DNA from 3 places in the Kribbella sp. NPDC048915 genome. Region 3 is predicted to be linked to each of the others. Evidence: riboswitches for the same ligand, from Rfam matches in the RefSeq annotation. Region 3 holds a riboswitch; each other region holds the start of a gene.

Region 1 (6,475 bases), on a different contig from region 3:
GTGGCTCTCCATCATGCAGCCGACGATCGCGCCGAGTCCGTGCGCGCGGGCCAGTTCGAGCAGGGTCCGCGCCGGCGCCAGGCCGCCGCATTTGGCCAGCTTCACGTTCACCAGGTCGGCCGCGCCGCGGCGGATCACGTCGACCAGGTCGCGGACGCCGTACACGGACTCGTCGGCGAGGATCGGCGTACTGACCCGGTCGGTCACCCAGGCCATACCGTCCAGGTCGGCCGCGGCGACGGGTTGCTCGACGAGCTCGATCGCGCAGCCGGCGTCCTCGAGCGCGCGGATCACGGTGACGGCGTCGCGGCGCGTCCAGCCCTGGTTGGCGTCCAGCCGCAGTCGCGGGTCCGGGCCGATGGCGGACCGGACCCGGCGGACGCGTTCGATGTCGCCGGCGGCATCGGTGCCGACCTTGATCTTGAGCACGTCGAATCCGTCTGCGACCCGGGCCGCGCCGGCCTCGGCCAGCGCGTCCGCATCGCCGACGGACAGCGTCACGTCGGTGCGGACCACGTCTGTCGTCGACCCGAGGAACCCGTGCAGCGTCTGACCGTGCCGCCGCGCCGCCAGGTCGTGCAGCGCGACGTCGACGGCGTCCTTGGCCCCGAAGTTGCCGACCGCCGCACCCTGTACGCGCCGCAGCGCCTCGGTGAGGTCGTCCGGGCTCAGCCCGTCCAACGCGGCGCTCAAAGGACCTTCGATGAAGGCCTGGGACCCGGCGAGCGAGTCGCCCGTCACCTTCCAGACCTGCGGCGCCTCGCCCCAGCCGCTGTGCGAACCGTCGCTGATCTCGACCAGCAGCGACTCGACATGGGTCGCGGTCCGTAGCGCGGTGACGAACGGGGTGTGCAGCGGCGCCGACACCAGATGCGTCGTGATCTTCACCGCACGGCCTCCAGGTCGTGCCGGTGGTTCCAGGCCTCGAGCGCGATCGAGGCGATCAGCTGCTGCGCGTCGGTGTCCGGCAGGTCGGACGTCGTACACACCGCCAGGACGAACGGGTCCGCGTCCGGGGGGCGGACGATGCCACCGTCGTGCCGGATCCGGGTGTCCCAGCCGTTCTTGTGCTCGACGCGGGTGCCCGTCGGCAGCAACGCGGGGATCTCGCCGTTCCACTGGTTGCCGGCCAGCAGCTCGCGCAGGTACGTGCCGGATTCGCCCTGCTGGTTGCCGACCGCAACCAGCACACCGGCCAGACCGGCCGGACTCATCAGGTTGCTGATCCCGGCCCGGGCGGCCGGCCCGTCGTCGATTCCGCGCTGGATCCTGGACTGCGGTTCTGGCGAGCTGGGCAGCGTGGCCGCGACCAGCAGTTCGTGCGCGGCGGCGATCCCGACCTGCTCGAGGACCAGGTTGGTTGCGAGATTGCTGGACAGCGTGATCATCTCGGTGGCCAGCCAGTTCAGGGGCACCTTCTTGCCGAGCCGTTCCCAGGTCTTGGGCGCCTCGTCCTCGTCCGGGTTGACGCCGAACCGGCCGCCGGCCGCGGACTCGAAGTCGTTGTGCACGGCGATCGGCTCGAACAGCGACAGGTCACCGGCGTCGACCTTGTGCATCATCGCCATCGCGACCGGCAGCTTCATCGTGCTCGCCGCGTAGTGCGGCCGCTCCGCCTCGTGCACGAACACCGGCGTGCCGTCCAACCGGCCCAGCCAGACCCCGAAGTCCCCGCTCCCGTCCACCTGCTCGAGCAGTTGCGCGATTCCCATGCCGCTCACCCAATCACAGCGCCGGACCTGGCAGACTGCCGAGGGTGTCCCGGGCAATCGGCATCCTCCTCGGCTTCGCGGCCGACCGCCTGATCGGCGATCCCCGCCGCTTCCACCCGGTCGCCGGCTTCGGCCGTACGGCGGCCAAGGTCGAGCAGCAGCTGTACGCCGATACGCGCCCGGCCGGGGCCGCCTACGCCGCAGTCCTCGTCGGCGCACCGACCCTCCTGGGCATCGCGGCCGAACGGCTGACGCGCAACCACCCGATCCTGCACACCGCCGTCACCGCCGCGGCGACCTGGACCGTGCTCGGCGCCCGGAGCCTCGACCGCGAGGCCGAGGCGATGGCCGAGCTCCTGGAGGACAAGGACATCGACGGTGCGCGCGCCCGGCTCAGCCACCTGTGCGCACGCGACGCCAGCGACCTCGAGGCCGACGAGCTGGCCCGCGCCACGGTCGAGTCGGTCGCCGAGAACACGTCGGACGCCTGCGTCGCGCCGCTGCTGTGGGGCGGCGTCCTCGGTGTGCCCGGTCTGCTCGGCTACCGCGCGGCGAACACCCTCGACGCGATGGTCGGCTACAAGTCGCCGAAGTACCGCCGCTTCGGGTGGGCGTCGGCGCGGCTGGACGACGTCGCCAACCTGCTACCGGCCCGGGCATGCGCGGTCCTCGCCGCGGTCACGAGCGGCCGGTTCCAGGAGACCGTCCGGGTCTGGCGGCGCGATGCCGCGAAGCACCCGAGCCCGAACGCCGGTCCGGTCGAAGCCGCGTTCGCCGGTGCACTCGAGCTGACCCTCGGCGGTACGAACAGCTACGGCAGCTACCAGGAGGACCGCGGCACACTGGGCGACGGTCCGGCGCCGACGGTCGCCGACGTTCGGCGTACGGCCGGCCTCGCCCGCCGAGTAGGCCTGGCGGCGGCGGTCCTCGGAGCGGTCGTCGCACTCGGGAAGGGGAAGCGATGGACCTGAGCCACCGGCCGTTGCGGATCGCACTGATCCGGCACGGTGAGTCCGAGGCCAACCTGGACAAGACCGTCTACGAGCGCACCCCGGACCACGCCGTCCCGTTGACCCCGCACGGGCACGAGCAGGCCGCCAAGGCGGGACGTGGGCTGCGCGAGCTGTTCGACAACCAGCCGGTCCGCGTGTACGTGTCGCCGTACCTGCGGACCCGGCAGACGCTGGACTCGCTCGGGCTGGACGACCTGATCGAGACGGCGCGGGAGGAGCCGCGGCTGCGCGAACAGGACTGGGCCAACCTGCAGGACACCGAGGACATCGAGCGGCAGGAGCAACTCCGGAACTCCTACGGGCACTTCTTCTACCGGTTCACGCACGGCGAGTCGGGGTCGGACGTGTACGACCGGGTGTCGACGTTCCTGGAGACGATGCACCGCGACTTCTCGAACCCGGAGGCGCCGCGCAACGTGCTGCTGGTCTCCCATGGACTGACGATGCGGTTGTTCTGCATGCGGTGGTTCCATTGGTCTGTCCGCTTCTTCGAGTCGCTGCGCAACCCGGGGAACGGCGAAACACGCGTCCTGCTGCGGCAGCCGGACTTCCGGTACAAGCTGGATCGGCCGTTCGAGCAGTGGACGCCCTACCAACCGACCCCGCGGGAGCGCTCAGCATGGTTGTAGCCCAGACGCAGGACGCCGTCCTCGACCTGCTGGCGAGTTTGTCGCCCGAGCAGCTCGAGAAGGTCAAGGCTCCGTTCGGTACGCCGGACCACCAGGCGTGGACGTACCTGCCGGGAGACCGCCCCGGACTGCCGCTGGCCGAGCTGACGCCCGCGCAGCAGCAGCTCGCGCAGCGGATCGTCGAGCTCGGCTGCAGCCAACGCGGCGCGGCCGACGCGTGGGCGGTGCTGGACGCGGAGGTGATCCTGCGCGGCATCCCGGCGCTGCCGGAGTCCGGTGACTGGGAGGGCTCGGTGCTCGGCGGCCGGTACTTCCTCCGGGTGCTCGGCGATCCGGCCGGACCGGAACCGTGGGCGTGGCGGTTGAACGGGCATCACCTCGCGCTGCACGTGACGGTGGTGGCCGGCGCGGTCGCGTTCACACCGCAGTTCATCGGGTCGAACCCGGCCCAGGTGCTGAGCGGGCCGGAGACCGGACGACGCTTCCTCGCCGCGGAGCAGGACCTGGGCTTCGAGTTGCTGCACGCGCTTGAGCCGGGACAGCTGGAGGTGGCGCTGGTCTCACCGGAGGCGCCCGACGACATCCTGACCCGCCACGACCCGGTTGCCGACCCGTCGCTCCTCCACCGCGGCCTCGCCTACGGCGACATGACCGAGGCACAGCGCCAGATTTTGAGCCTGCTGATCGGACAGTACGTCGGACGCGCCGCCGGCCCGATCGGTCTGCAGACGTGGAACGACATCACCGAGCAAGGCATCGAGCGCTTGACGTTCGCGTGGGCGGGCGAGACCCAGCCGGGCGTCGGCAACCGGCACTACTACTCGATCGCCGGGCCCACGTTCCTCGCCGAGTACGACAACACGCAGGACAACGCCAACCACATCCACTCGGTGTGGCGGGACATCCGCAACGACTGGGGTACCGACCTGCTGGCCAACCACTACGCCGCGCACCGCTAGAGTCGGCGCGTCAACTCGACGGCATCAGCAGGAACCCGGTGTGAATCCGGGACGGTCCCGCCACTGTGACCCGACCAGGGAAGTCAGGAACTGCCGCCGTCGTCCCTGGATTCGGGGCGCGGACACCCCGGGAAGGACCACCTGCGCATGCCTGCGAAGCTGTTGTTGCTGTCCACTGCCGACACCGATCTGCTGGCGGCCGCCGCAGCTGATGCGGGGTGGAACGTCGCGAATCCGGCCCGGCTCGAGTTGTCCGCGCTGGGCGCGTTGCTCGACGACGCGGAGGTGGTCGTCGTCCGGTTGCTCGGCGGCCGCCGCGCGTGGGAGGACGGTCTGGACGCGGTCCTGGCGTCGGGCAAGCCGACGGTCGTCGTCAGCGGTGAGGCTGCCCCGGACGCCGAGCTGATGTCGCTGTCGACCGTCCCAGCCGGCGCGGTCACCGAGGCGCTGTCGTACCTGCGTGATGGCGGCGCGGACAACCTGCGGAACCTGGCCGGCTTCCTGCGCGACACGCTGCTGCTGACCGGTGACGCATTCGATCCGCCCCGCGCGCTCCCGACGTACGGCGTCCGCGGGACGTACGTCGAGGACGGACGTCCGGTCGTGGGCATCGTGTACTACCGCGCGCACGAGATCTCCGGGAACACCGCCTTCGTCGACGCACTGGCGACCGCGGTCGAGGCGGCCGGTGCGCAGGCCTTGCCGGTGTACTGCGGGACGCTGCGTGGACTCGACCCGGGCAGCGAGGAGAACGCCGGGCTGTTCGAACTGCTGCGCAAATGCGACGTACTGGTCACGACGCTACTGGCTGCGGGCGGCTCGGTGGCGGCGAATGCGAGTGCAGGTGGCGCGGACGACGCCTGGGACGCGGGCGCGCTGGCCGCTCTCGACATCCCGTTGATCCAGGGCCTCGCGCTGACGTCGACCCGCGAGCAGTGGGTCGCCAGCGACGCGGCCATCAGCCCGCTGGACGCGGCGACGCAGGTGGCGATCCCGGAGTTCGACGGGCGGCTGATCACGGTGCCGTTCTCGTTCAAGTCGTACGACGCCGACGGGCTGGCGCGGTACATGCCGGACCCGGAGCGGTGCGCCCGGCTGGCCGGCATCGCGGTCGCTCACGCGCGGCTGCGGCACACCGCGCCGGCCGAGAAGCGGATCGCGCTGGTGCTGTCGTCGTACCCGACCAAGCACGCGCGGATCGGGAACGCCGTCGGACTCGACACACCGGCGTCCGCGGTCGTGCTGCTGCGGCGGCTGAAGGACGCCGGGTACGACCTCGGCGACCTGGACGTCGACGCGCTGGACGGCGACGGGCTGATCCACCGGCTGATCGCGGCCGGCGGTCACGACACCGACTGGCTGAGCGACGAGCAGCTGGCGAACGCGGTCGCCAAGGTCCCGCTGTCCATGTACACCACCTGGTTCCAGCAGCTCCCGGAGTCGTTGCGGATGGCAATGACCGAGGCGTGGGGCGAGGCGCCGGGCGAGCTGTACGTCGACACGTCCGCCGACGAGCCCGCGATCGCGCTGGCCGCCTTGCGGTTCGGGAACGTGGTGCTGATGATCCAGCCGCCGCGCGGATTCGGCGAGAACCCGGTGGCGATCTACCACGACCCGGACATGGCGCCGTCGCACCACTACCTCGCGGCGTACCGCTGGCTGGAGGCCGCGCCCGACGCAGGTGGGTTCGGCGCGCAGGCCGTCGTACACCTGGGCAAGCACGGGACGCTGGAATGGCTGCCGGGCAAGGGGATCGGACTCGCGGCGGACTGTGCGCCCGACGCCGTCCTCGGGAACCTGCCGATGATTTACCCGTTCATCGTCAACGACCCCGGTGAGGGTACGCAGGCGAAGCGCCGGGCGCACGCGACGATCGTCGACCACCTGGTGCCGCCGATGGCGCGGGCCGAGACGTACGGCGACATGGCCAAGCTGGAGTACCTCCTCGACGAGTACGCGACGGTGCAGGCGCTCGACCCCGAGAAGGTGCCGACGCTGCGCACCCAGATCTGGACGCTGATCCAGGCGGCGCAGTTGCACCACGACCTGCACACGTCCGAGAAGCCGGACGACGAGGAGTTCGACGAGTTCGTCCTGCACCTGGACGGGTATCTGTGCGAGATCAAGGACGTGCAGATTCGCGACGGGCTGCATGTGCTGGG
Region 2 (6,475 bases), on a different contig from region 3:
GGAGGCCGACGCCGATGACGACGTTCATCGCACCCGCTCGCGGGCGGCGGCGACCAAGCGGGCGGGCACATCGGGGGTAGCGGTCCAGTGGAGGTGCAAGTACGACGCGTGGACGTGGGGGCGCGTGAGGCCTTCCGTACCACCGGGCAGGTGCCAGGCCGGGTGTACGTCGGCATCGGCCTCGATCGTCGTGCGGTGAAACTCGTGACCGCGCACCCGCCGCCCCTCGTCGAAGAACCGGGTCGTCGTGGCCGCGACCGCCGTCCGGTAGCCGAGCGTGAGGCGGTCGGTCATGCGGCCGGTGGCCGGGAGTACGCCGGCCATCGGGTGACCGTCGAGCTCGCGGCACAGATACAGCAGGCCGGCGCATTCGGCGATCACGGGTAGGCCGTCCTCGACCGCCGCCGCGACGCTTTTCCGGAGTTCGACGTTGTCCGACAGCGCCTCGGCGTGCAGCTCCGGAAAGCCGCCGCCGAGGTAGAGCGCTGCGGTTGCTTGCGGCAACGGGTCGATCAGTGGGTCGAAGGTCACGACGTCGGCACCGGCGGCAGCCAGCAGCTCCGTCGTTTCGGTGTAGCGAAACGAGAACACGGGTCCACCGGCAACGGCAACCACCGGGAGCACCGGCTCCGGTGGCGCGACCTCGCCCGCAGGGCTCCAGGGGGTTGCGTGGTGTGGCGGCGCAGTGTTGGCCGCGGCAACAAATGCTTCCAGGTCGACTCCGGCGCGGACCAACTCGGCCGCGGCGTCCACGGCCAGCTCGGCCTGCGCACGCTGCTCGTCGGCCGGGACCAGACCGAGGTGCCGGCTCGGGACCGTCAGCCGCTTGTCCCTTCGAAGCACCCCGAGCACCGGCACACCGGTCGGCGCCACGCCCGCGCGCACCTCGGCCTCGTGGCGATCCGAGCCGACCTTGTTCAGGATGACGCCGACGATGCGTATTTCGGTGTCAAAGGCAACGAATCCCTGCACGACGGCACCGACGCTCCGGCCCGCCGCCGACGCGTCGACGACCAGCACAACGGGTGCCTTCAGCACCTTCGCGACATGCGCCGTGGACGAGAAACCTTCCGTCCCGAGCGCGCCGTCGTACAGGCCCATCACGCCCTCGACCACGGCCAGGTCCGCGCCTGCGGAGCCGTGCTCGAAGAGCGGAGCGACCAGGTCCTCCCCCGACAGCATCGGGTCGAGATTCCGGCCGGGGCGACCGGTCGCGACCGCGTGGAAGCCGGGGTCGATGTAGTCCGGGCCGACCTTGAAACCGGCCACCGCGTGCCCGGCCCGGCGGAGCGCCGCCATCAGCCCGACTGCCACGGTGGTCTTGCCCGAGCCCGACGACGGCGCCGCGATCACGATCCGCGGGATCATGATGCCCCGGCTCCTCCGTGTCGGGGGCTCACCACTCGATCCCCCTCTGGCCCTTCTGCCCGGCGTCCATCGGGTGCTTGAGCTTGGTCATCTCCGCGGCCAGGTCGGCTGCCGCGAGCAGCTTCGGGTGGGCGTCGCGGCCGGTGATCACGACGTACTGATGACCGGGGCGGTGGACGAGGGTGTCGACGACCTCGTCCACGTCGATCCAGCCCCACTTCATCAGATAGGTGAACTCGTCGAGCACGTACAGGTCGTGCGCCTCGGCGGCGAGCCGGCGCTGGATCTCCCGCCAGCCCTCGACCGCGTCGGCGGCGTGATCCTCCTCGGTGCCGGACTTGCGGGCCCAGCTCCAGCCCTCACCCATCTTGTGCCACTCGACCGGTCCGCCTTCGCCGGTCGACGCGTGCAGCCGGCCGAGCGCCTTGAACGCGCTCTCCTCGCCGACCTTCCACTTCGCGCTCTTCACGAACTGGAAGACCCCGATGTTCCAGCCCTGGTTCCAGGCCCGCAGCGCCATCCCGAACGCGGCCGTCGACTTCCCCTTCATCGCACCCGTGTGCACCATCAGCAGCGGGCGGTTGCGGCGCTGCCTGGTGGTCAGGCCGTCGTTCGGTACGGCGACCGGCTGTCCCTTCGGCATCTCAGGCCGCCTTCCGCTCGGTGACCGCGCGGACGAGGTTGCCCGCGGCAACGTCTCCGAGGTCGAGGTACTCGGCGCGGAGATCGGCCGCGAGCTCCGCGGCGAGTCCGAGGCGGAGACCGCGGCGCGGTTCGCAATCGACCACGACGGTGGCGACACCGCGCTGTGCGAGCAGTCCGGCGGCGCGGCGGGCGCGGGCGAAGGCCTGGTCGCCGTGGGTGGCGCGGCCGTCGGTGACGAGGACGAGGAGCGGACGGCGGCGCGGGTCGCGGATCGCGGCGATCCGCAGTACTTCGGCCGCTTGCAGCAGGCCTTCGGCGAGCGGCGTGCGGCCGCCGGTGGGCAGCGATTCGAGGCGTCGTACGGCGGTCTCGACACTGCCCGTGGGCGGCAACGCGACCGTCGACGCGGCGCCTGCGAACGTGACCAGACCGACCGTGTCGCGACGCTGGTACGCGTCGAGCAGCAGCGAGACGATCGCCGTCTTCACTTCACTCATCCGCTTCTTCGTCCCCATCGAGCCGGACGCGTCGACACAGAACAGGACGAGGTTGCCCTCGCGGCCTTCGCGGACGGCGAGGCGGACGTCGGCCGGACGGACGACCAGCCCGGGTCCGGTGCGGCCGCGCGTCTGCTGGTGCGGCGCGGCGGTGCGCAGCGTGCCGAGGAGATGTGGGCGACCGTTCTCGCGGCCGAGGCGGGCGCGTTCCCCCACGACGCGCCCGACCTCGGTGATCGCCCGGGACCGGCGGCCTGCGACGCCCGCTCCCGGCGCCTGCACACTGAGCAGGCGGGCTTTGTACGGCGCTGCGCTCCCGGCGACCTCGCCTGTCGGCGCCGGACCGGCTGTTGCTCGACCGGCTGCTTCTTGACCGGCTGCTTCTTCGCCGGCTGATTCTTCGCCGGCTGATTCGGCGGATCGGCGCGCGTCCATCGGGTCGCTCTCGCTGCCCTGGTCCGGAGTGCCGTCCGATCCGCCGCGGCCATCGGGGCTGGGCGGGTCGTCGTCCGGGTCGTCTTCTGAGTCGTCTTCTGGCGGCGTGCTGTTGTTGATCGCGTCCTCAAGCTGCTGCTCGTCCAGCCCGGGCGCGTCGAAGGGGTTGCGGCGGCGGCGATGCGGAAGCGCCAGTTTGGCGGCCGCGCGAATGTCCTCGACCTCGACGACCGTGCGGCCCGACCAGGCGGCATGAGCGACAGCGGTGCGCGCGGTGACCAGGTCGGCGCGCATCCCGTCGACGTCGAAGGACGCGCAGATCTCGGCGATCTGGCGGAGCGCGGCGTCGGTCAGGACCACCTCGGACAGCAGGTCGCGCGCCTTCACGATGCGTTCGGCGAGTTCGCGTTGCGAACCGCCGTACCGGGCCGTGAACCCGGCCGGATCCGCCTCGTACCCGAGCCGCGCGCGCAGCACCTCCACGCGGACGGCGGGATCGCGGCTGGCGACCACGTCGACGGTCAGGCCGAACCGGTCGAGGAGTTGCGGCCGGAGCTCGCCCTCCTCCGGGTTCATCGTGCCGACGAGCACGAACCGCGCCGGATGCGTGACCGAGACGCCGTCGCGCTCCACGGTCGCCCGTCCCATCGCGGCCGCGTCGAGCAGGACGTCGACCAGGTGGTCGTGCAGCAGGTTGACCTCGTCGACGTACAGCAGCCCGCGGTGCGCTGCGGCGAGCAGCCCGGGTTCGTACGCCGTGACGCCTTCGGCCAGTGCCTTCTCCAGGTGCAGTGATCCGAGCACCCGGTCCTCGGTGGCACCGACCGGCAACTCGACCAGCCGCGCCGGGCGCACCGCCCGCTCGCTCACATGCGGCCCGTCCGGACAGGCGGGATCCGGGCGGTCGGGGTCGCACGAGAACCGGCAACCGGAGACCACGTCCACCGCCGGCAGGATCTCGGTGAGTGCACGGACCGCGGTCGACTTCGCCGTCCCCTTCTCGCCGCGGATCAACACTCCACCGATGCCCGGCGAGATCGCGGCCAGGATCAGCGCGAGCTGCAGATCGTCCATCCCGACGATCGCGGTGAACGGGAACGAAGGCGCAGCGGCCCTGGTCGGCGCAGCCCGCATCGGCGGTGTCCCTTTCGTCGTGCGGGTGTCCACGCCCGCGACGGCACTGGTACGCCGTCCGCGAGACCGCGGCGGCGGACGGGAGCAGATGTCCTGGCTTCCGGGCCTGCACCCGGTCACAGTGGCGGGACCGCCCCGGACTCCCAGCATCCGCTGGTCACCGGTGTTCCTCCACAACCGTCCGCCAGATCATGGCACACCCACCCACCCGGCAACCCACCGAACCTCCGTGTCCGTCACCACGTCCGGTCCGGAGGGCCTATTGCGTCAGGCGCTTGGCCAGGGCTGTGGCAGCGGTGTCGTCGGGTACTTCGCGGATGCCGACGATGGGCGTGACGGTGACGAAGCCTTCGGCGAGGAGGGCTTCGTCGGTGCCGGGAACGGCGGTGGCCTGGAGGCGTTCGACGGTGATCATCGGCTCGCCCGTCGGAGCCGTCACGGCGATCAGGCGGGTACGGCGGGGTACGGACAGCGCCGCGTGCCGGACGCCGGCCAACTGGTCCAGGGGGCGGTCCGGAACGTTGATCGTGAGCACCGTCCCGCCCGGTTCGGCGGCGATCCAGCCGAGGGCTTCGCCGGCCACCCGCGCCGCGGTCGGCCAGTGGTCCGGGTCGTCGGAGTCGAGGCTGACCGCAACCGCCGAGATCCCGGTCTCGGCCGCGGTGAGCGCCGCCGCGACGGTGCCGGAGTGGAAGATCGGCACCCCGATGTTCAGGCCGCGGTTGATCCCCGACAGCACCAGGTCCGGCACCGGACCGAACGCACCGGCCTGCGCCATCGTCACCGCCTGGGCCGGCGTGCCGTCGATGCCGATGAACGTCACGCCCTGCTCGACGTCGGACACGGTCCGGATCGGCCGCCCGACCATCCCCGCCCGTGCGGAGCCGACGCCGCTCTCGTCCACCAACGGTGCCACCACGAGCACGTCGTACCCAAGGGCTGCGATGACCGGCGCGAGCGCCCGGATCCCCGGCGCCCGGTACCCGTCGTCGTTGGTGATCAGGACGCGCGGCTGTCTCGAGGGCATGCGTCTACCCAATCAGCCGCGATCCTCGATGTCACCCTCCGTCTCAAGGACTGCGTCCCGCAACGTCTGCAGCGCCGCGGCCGACGGCTCTGCCCACAGCCCGCGCTGCGCGGCCTCGAGCAACCGCTCCGCGATCCCGTGCCGCGCCCACGGGTTCGACCGGCGGAAGAACTCGGCCGTCTCCGGGTCCGCGACGTACTGCTCGGTCAGCGACTCGTACATCCAGTCGTCGACCACGCCCGCCGTCGCGTCGTACCCGAACAGGTAGTCCACGGTCGCGGCCATCTCGAACGCGCCTTTGTACCCGTGCCGCCGCATCGCGGCCATCCACCGCGGGTTCACCACGCGCGCCCGGAAGACCCGCTTCGCCTCCTCCTCGAGCGTGCGCGTCTTCACCTGCGCGGGCACCGCGGAATCGCCGACGTACGCCTTCGGATTGGATCCGGTCAGGTGGCGCACCATCGCGATCATGCCGCCGTGGTACTGGAAGTAGTCGTCGGAGTCCATGATGTCGTGCTCACGGGTGTCCGCGTTCTTGGCCGCCACCTGGATCCGCGCATACGCACGCTCCATCGACGCCCGTGCCTCGGCGCCGTCCAGGTCCTTGCCGTACGCGTACCCGCCCCACACCGCGTACACCTCGGCGAGCTCCGCGTCGGTGCGCCAGTTCCGCGCATCGACGAGCGGCAGCAGACCGGCGCCGTACGAACCGGGCTTGGACCCGAACACGCGCGCCGTCGCCTGCCGTACGTCGTTGCCTGCCGCAACGTCCTGCTGCACGTGCGCGCGCAGGTAATTGTCCTCCGCCGGCTCGTCCAGCTCGGCCACCGTGCGGACCGCCTCGTCGAGCAACGCGACCACGTGCGGGAACGCGTCCCGGAAGAACCCGGAGATACGGATCGTCACGTCGATCCGCGGCCGCCCCAGCTCCGCGACGTCGACCACCTCGAACCCGGTGACCCGTCGCGACGCGTCGTCCCAGACCGGCCGGCAGCCCAGCAGCCAGAGCACCTCGGCGAGGTCGTCGCCCTGCGTGCGCATCGCCGACGTACCCCAGACCGTGAGGCCGACGGAACGCGGCCACTCCCCTGTCTCGGTCTGGTGCCGCGTCAGCAGCGAGTCGGCCAGCGCGACGCCCACGTCCCACGCGTTGCGGCTCGGGATCGCCTTCGGGTCCACCGCGTAGAAGTTGCGGCCGGTCGGCAGTACGTTGACCAGGCCGCGCGTCGGCGACCCGGACGGACCGGCCGCGACGAACCGTCCGTCCAGGGCCCGCAGCACGCTGGTGATCTCGTCACCGGTCCGCTCCAGCCTCGGGACCACCTCCTGGGCCGCGAACGTCAACGACTCCACGACACCGCAAGCCTCC
Region 3 (6,475 bases):
AGCCACAGCGGATCGATCTCGAACGCGGTCGCGTACAGCTCGCGCAGCTCGGCCGGGATCCGCTCGATCCCCGCGAGCACACCGTCGTGGTACTTGAGGTCGGACACCATCACCTGGTCCCACAACCCGCGTGCCTTCAGGTCGGCGACCAGGTGCGGGTTCGCGACGGTGAACTCGCCGGACATGTTGGACTTCACGAACAGGTTGCTGTACGTCGGCTCGATCGACTGACTCACGCCGCAGATGTTGGAGATCGTCGCGGTCGGCGCGATCGCCATCACGTTCGAGTTGCGCATGCCGTCGCGGCGCACCTTCGCTCGGAGCGCGTCCCAGTCCAGCGTCGTACTGCGGTCGAGGAGCACGTCGCCGTCGCGCGCGGAGGCCAGCAGGTCGAGTGAGTCGATCGGGAGAATCCCTCGGCTCCACAGCGATCCGTCGTACGACGAGTAGCTGCCGCGCTCGGCGGCGAGGTCGCTCGAGGCCTCGATCGCCAGGTAGCTGATCAGCTCCATCGACCGGTCCGCGAACTCGACCGCAGCGTCCGACGCGTACGGGATCCGCAACGTGAACAACGCGTCCGCGAAGCCCATCAGCCCGAGCGCGACCGGACGGTGGCGCAGGTTCGACCGCTCCGCTTCCGGGGTGGTGTAGAAGTTCACGTCGATGACGTTGTCGAGCATCCGTACGGCGGTCTGCACCGTGTCGCGGAGGAGATCGGCGTCGAGGCCGTCCGCGGTCAGATGCGCGACCAGGTTGACCGAGCCGAGGTTGCACACCGCGGTTTCGTCGATCGACGTGTTGAGCGTGATCTCGGTGCACAGGTTCGACGAGTGGACCACGCCGTCGTGCTGCTGCGGCGACCGCAGGTTGCAGGCGTCCTTGAACGTGATCCACGGATGCCCGGTCTCGAACAGGACGGTCAGCATCCGCCGCCACAGCTCCACGGCCTTGACCCGCTTGAACACCCGGATCTGGCCGCGGTCGGCCGCCTCCTCGTACCGCACATACGCCTCGGCGAACGCGGGCCCGTACAACTCGTGCAGGTCCGGGACCTCGTCCGGCGAGAACAACGTCCAGTCGGCACCGGCCTCGACCCGCTGCAGGAACAGGTCCGGCACCCAGTTGGCCGTGTTCATGTCATGCGTACGCCGCCGCTCATCGCCGGTGTTCTTCCGCAGGTCGAGAAACTCCTCGACGTCGATGTGCCACGTCTCCAAGTACGCACACACCGCGCCCTTCCGTTTTCCTCCTTGATTCACGGCGACGGCGGTGTCGTTGGCGATCTTGAGGAAGGGGACGACGCCTTGGGACTCACCGTTGGTGCCGCGGATGTGGGCGCCGATGCCGCGGACCGGAGTCCAGTCGTTGCCGAGGCCGCCGGAGTACTTGGCGAGCAGAGCGTTGTTGCGGATGCCCGCGAAGATCGCGGACAGGTCGTCGTCGACGGTGGTGAGGAAGCACGACGACAACTGCGGCCGCGTGGTGCCGGAGTTGAACAGGGTGGGCGTCGAGGACATGAAGCGGAACGAGCTGAGCAGCTCGTAGAACTCGATCGCCCGCGCCTCGCGATCGTCCTCACGCAGCGCCATACCCATCGCGACGCGGAGGAAGAACGCCTGCGGCAACTCGTACCGCACCTTGTCGAGATGCAGCAGGTACCGGTCGTAGAGCGTCTGCAGACCGAGGAACGTGAAGTTCAGATCGGCATCGGGAGTGATCGCCGCGGCCAGCCGATCGAGATCGAAACGCGCGAGCTCCGGATCGAGCTGCCCGGCCTCGATGCCGACCTGGATGTAGCGCGGGAAGTAGTCGGCGTACGCCGAGGCCATGTCGGCCTGGCCGGCCTGCCGCGGCTCGCCGTGCACGCGGCCGAGCGCCTCGCGGCGGATCTGGTCCAGCAGCAGGCGCGCGGCGGCGAAGCTGTACTGCGGCTCGGTCTCGACGTACGCCCGGGCGGCCATCACCAGCGCCAGTTCGACCTCGTGCTCGGCCATGCCGTCGTAGCAGGAGGCGAGGGTCTCGTCGAGGATCCGCCCGGGATCGACTGCCTCGAGCCCGTCGGCCGCCTCGGCGACGATCACCCGCAGCCGTTCGACGTCGAGGAGGGCTCGGCTGCCGTCGGCCGCACGGACCGTGTACGCCGGAGCGGGTGACGTGATCGCGCCCGCGTCGTCAGGAGTACGCGCCTTCGTGCGCTCCTCGCGATACAGGACGTAGGCGCGGGCGACCTGGTGCTCGCCGGCGCGCATCAGCACCAGCTCGACCTGGTCCTGGACATCTTCGACGTGGACGCTCGGGCGGGCGCCGCCGCGACGGGTCAGCGCCGTCACGACCTGGCCGGTCAGCTCGGACACCAGGTCGCGGACCCGGTGGGTGGCGCCGGCCTCAGGCCCCTCGACGGCGAGGAACGCCTTCGTCATGGCGACGGAGATCTTGGTGGCGTCGAACGGCGCACGGCTGCCGTCCCGGCGGATGACGGTGAGCTCTGGGTGGAGCTCGGGAACTGCCACGGTTGATGAGGAAGCAAGAGTCACAGGTGTGCGCTCCAGAAGTGATCGGAGAGCCGGGACCGCGCGGGCGGACGCATGACGGGACAGGCAGCACCGGCCGGGAACACTGCCGTCACGTCCTGCGATCCACCCGCGAGATCTCGGACCGCGTGCACCGGCGGTGCACGCACTGGTGGCAGGTATCCGGACTCGCGGACGCGCGACAGCGCGCCAGCTCACCGTTGCGGGGCAGCTCCGGACTCGCACCGGATTCCCCTCTTGCGTCGGGATGGTCAACATCTTGTGATGCCGATCGCCTCGAACCACCAGCAGTAGTGATGCTAAGTGGAGCGATCTAGATCTTGTGGTAGCGCCACGCCGCGTGTCGCACATCTTGTGGTCCTCTCACGCTGCCGCCGCGTAGAGGTCCTGCAGGGTCATGATCTCGGAGCCGTGATGGATCAGCTCGCGGTTGAGGCGCAGAACGACGTGCCCGAAAGGCTCGGAGGCGTCCAGCTCGTTCGCCTGGCTCAGGCCGACGGTCATCGCCGCCTCCTCGTCCAGGTCGGCGATCGCTTGCTGCCAGGCCTCGACCCAGTAGGTCAGCCAGGCCACCGCATCCCGCGCGTTACCGTGCAGCGTGATGTCGTCCCGCCCCTGGCGACTCTCCCCGAACGTCCACTCCCAACGCTCGAAGAACAACTCGGTCAAGTGGGCGATCAGCCACGCGATCGTGCGCGGTCCGCGATGGTCGGGCTCATTCGGCCACTGCGCGACCCACTCGCCGGAGCCGTGCGCCCGGAAGCGACCGGCGTAGTGCCGCCGGACCACCGTCAGCGCCTCGCCGCTCGGTTGCCAGAAGTACTGCGCGTCGGTCAACTGGGCAAGCCGGCCGGACAGCACCATCCAGCTGAAGCCGAGCTGGCCGCGCACCATCGCCATCGCCGACGGCCGGTGCAGGATGTCCCAGTCGAATGCCTCCGGCATCACAACTCCCGTGTACGATCGAACATGTGTTCGAATTCTTGCTCGATCGCCACCGGAAAGTCAAACAGCTCAGCGTGTCGGTCCTGGCTTCGACGGGACGGGTCTGCTAGGTGGCGCGATCCTGGTGTCCGCGGCTGGGCTGGCGAAGCGGCGTTCCAGCAGGGTGAAGGCGTCGATCAGTTCCGGCGCTTCGTAGACGCGGTTGCGGCGCCCATCGGTGATTTCGCGCAGGACCCCGACCTCGACCAGCCGGGCGAGGGCCTGGTTCGCGGCCTGCTGTGACCGGCCGATCAGCTGCGCCGCGGCCGCGAGCGTCAGGACCGGCGCGGCCGGCAGCGCCTCGATCAAGAGCTCGACCGCCGAGCCGGCGCGCACGGGAGCGGCCCGCTCCCGCCATGCATCCTTGAGGTCCGCCGCGGTCTCCTCGAAGCGCGCCGCCTCTGCCGTCGCGTGCGAGCAGGACATCGCGAACATCCGCAACCACGGGTTCGCCGCCGCGCGGGCCTTCGCGGTCGTCGCGCGTCCGACGTACCGGAACGCGGTCAGCGCGTCGACGTACTCCACCGCATGGGTGGCCAGGGCGAGCGAGACGGGCGGGACGGTGCGCGTGACCAGGCCGTCGGCGCGCAGGATCATGTGGATCAGTGCGCGTCCGGTCCGGCCGTTGCCGTCGGCGAACGGGTGAATCGTCTCGAACTGGGCGTGGGCGATCGCGGTTTTGGCAAGCACCGGCAGCGGTGACTCGCGGACGAAGGTCATCAGGTCGGCGAGCAGTTCGGGGAGTAGCTGCGCCGGCGGCGGGACGTAGTACGCCTCGGCGGGGGAGCGCCCGCCGATCCAGTTCTGCAGGTAGCGGATTTCGCCGCCGTACTCCGGGTTCGGCGACTGTGCCATCAGTAGTCGATGCGCCTGGAGGAGATGGTCGACCTCGAGTTTGTCGCCGGCCTGCACGGACTCGGTCACCCAGGTCATCGCGTCGACCGCGCCGAGCACCTCCTCGGCCGTCACGTCGTGGACACGGTCCCGCAGCACGTCGGCCTTCAGCAGTCGGCGGGCGCCGACGACGAGACCTTCGATGTGCGAGGACCCGACGGCCTCCGCTCGCAGCAGTAACCGTGCCAGCGCTTCGCTGTTGGTCAAGACAGCGGCGGTGGCGTCGAGGCGCGCCAGATCACCCGCTGCATCTTCGAGTGCCGCCAGTACATCGTCACTCAGGTCGAACTCGCGCCCGCCCAGCGGGTCCGGGAGGTAGAGCTCGTACGGACCGCCCAGGCGCTCCGCCCGGGTGAAGCCGTCGGGGTGCCCAGGCCAACGATGCAACTCGACCCGTGCCATACTCTTATTCAAGCTTATCCGGAAACCTTGAACAAGAGTGTCGGCTGCATAACTTTAGGTGGCCCTCCGGATCGGCAGACTGCTGACCGTGAGCCTGGACGCGCAGACGCAGCAGATGGTGGCCGCCAACCGAGCCGACTGGAACGCCCGCGCACCTCTGCACGCGGCGAGCGACTTCTACGATCGGCCGGTCGAGTTCTGGTTCGCCGACTACGAGTGGACCGACCTCGGCCCGCTGGACGGACGCGACGTACTGCACCTGCAGTGCCATCTGGGCACCGAGACGATCGAGTTCGCTCGCCGGGGCGCGCGCACCAGTGGTCTCGACCTGTCGGAGAAGTCGCTCGAGGCCGCCCGGGAGATCGCGGCCGGGGCCGGCGTCGCAGTCGAGTACCTGCACGCCAACGTGTACGACGCCGTGGCCGCGGTCGAGGGCCGACACTTCGACATCGTCTACACCGGCAAGGGTGCGCTCTGCTATCTGCCTGATCTGAAGCAATGGGCCGACGTCGTCCGCGAGCTGCTGAAGCCGGGTGGCCTGCTGTACATCGTCGAGTTCCACCCGTTGCTCAACTCTCTCCGCGAGGTGTCGCTCCCGGGCGAGTCCGACGAGTTGGTCCTGCGGGCCGACTACCTGGAGGGGCGCGGTCCGATCGCGCACGACTCCACGGTCACCTACACCGGCGACGAGGTCCCGGGCCGGCAGACCAGCTACGAATGGCGGCACGGCCTCGGCGAGATCGTCACCCTGCTGGCCGCCGCCGGTTTCCGGATCAGCAGCCTGCGCGAATCCGAAGTACTGCCGTGGCCACGCTGGCCGCACATGCGGCAGACCGCGAACGGCTGGTGGCGGCTTCCGGACGAGTCCCCGCGCATCCCGCTGCTCTTCGCGCTCAAGGCCGAACGCCGCTGAATCGACGTGGCTCAACCTTTCGTCTCTACGATCGTCTATCAGGTATGGGGCCGATCGTGGGAGACGCGATGGCGGGCAGCGGTACGGCGAGGGCGGCGTTCGAGGCGCTGTTCCGCGCGGAGGCCGGCCGGCTGGTGCGGTTGGCCCATCTGCTCGGCGCCGAGGACCCCGAGGACGTGGTCCAGGAGGCGTTCTGCCGGCTGTACGACGCGCGGCAGCGACGTACCCTCGCCAACCCGACGGCGTACCTGAACCGGATCGTCGTCAACGAGGTCCGGACGCGCGGGCGCCGGAAACTGCTCGCCGACCGCAGGATCCTGCACGGAGTCACCGCGGCGCCGGCCGACGAGCACGTCGTTCTGACCGAGTCCGTCCGCAGCATGCTGCACGCGCTGGATCGGCTCGCGCCTCGCCAGCGCGAAGCCCTGGTACTGCGGTACTGGCTCGACCTGCCGCTGGCGGAGATCGCCGACGTCATGCAGGTCCGCGTCGGCACGGTCAAGTCATTGGTCAGCCGCGGTCTGGCGAGGCTCGCGGCCGAACTCGAGGATCACCGATGAACGACACCGAACGCCGCCTGACCAGGGAGCTCGACCGGGCCGCCGCGGCGAAGACCGTCGATCTCGACCAACTGTGGGAACAGGTCCAAGAGCGAACCGGTACCGGTGCGCGAAGCCGCCGGAGACTGGCTCCGTATCTGGCCGCCGCCGCGGTGGCCCTCGTCCTCGTCGTCACCGCCGCCCTCCTTGCT

What was found. Region 3 has a riboswitch for cobalamin ahead of AB0B82_RS26560 (ribonucleoside-diphosphate reductase subunit alpha). Riboswitches for the same ligand answer to the same signal wherever they lie in the genome.
Region 1: linked by a shared signal. The riboswitch ahead of cobN (cobaltochelatase subunit CobN) and the one ahead of AB0B82_RS26560 (ribonucleoside-diphosphate reductase subunit alpha) in region 3 are both predicted to bind cobalamin.
Region 2: linked by a shared signal. The riboswitch ahead of AB0B82_RS04940 (putative cobaltochelatase) and the one ahead of AB0B82_RS26560 (ribonucleoside-diphosphate reductase subunit alpha) in region 3 are both predicted to bind cobalamin.

The regions. Positions count from the first base shown of each region.
Region 1 is NZ_JBEZFT010000005.1:149,093-155,567, reverse strand. It holds gene AB0B82_RS04975 (dipeptide epimerase) at 1-888, opposite strand, end outside; gene AB0B82_RS04970 (serine hydrolase) at 885-1,712, opposite strand; gene AB0B82_RS04965 (cobalamin biosynthesis protein) at 1,757-2,683, shown strand; gene AB0B82_RS04960 (phosphoglycerate mutase family protein) at 2,674-3,354, shown strand; gene AB0B82_RS04955 (DUF3500 domain-containing protein) at 3,345-4,313, shown strand; cobalamin riboswitch at 4,302-4,427, shown strand; gene cobN (cobaltochelatase subunit CobN) at 4,461-6,475, shown strand, end outside.
Region 2 is NZ_JBEZFT010000005.1:142,291-148,765, forward strand. It holds gene bluB (5,6-dimethylbenzimidazole synthase) at 1-28, opposite strand, end outside; gene AB0B82_RS04930 (cobyrinate a,c-diamide synthase) at 25-1,368, opposite strand; gene cobO (cob(I)yrinic acid a,c-diamide adenosyltransferase) at 1,397-2,011, opposite strand; gene AB0B82_RS04940 (putative cobaltochelatase) at 2,013-4,079, opposite strand; cobalamin riboswitch at 4,145-4,296, opposite strand; gene surE (5'/3'-nucleotidase SurE) at 4,339-5,106, opposite strand; gene cobN (cobaltochelatase subunit CobN) at 5,119-6,475, opposite strand, start outside.
Region 3 is NZ_JBEZFT010000065.1:27,108-33,582, reverse strand. It holds gene AB0B82_RS26560 (ribonucleoside-diphosphate reductase subunit alpha) at 1-2,510, opposite strand, end outside; cobalamin riboswitch at 2,667-2,832, opposite strand; gene AB0B82_RS26555 (DinB family protein) at 2,895-3,476, opposite strand; gene AB0B82_RS26550 (Fic family protein) at 3,546-4,811, opposite strand; gene AB0B82_RS26545 (class I SAM-dependent methyltransferase) at 4,900-5,724, shown strand; gene AB0B82_RS26540 (sigma-70 family RNA polymerase sigma factor) at 5,769-6,284, shown strand; gene AB0B82_RS26535 (hypothetical protein) at 6,281-6,475, shown strand, end outside.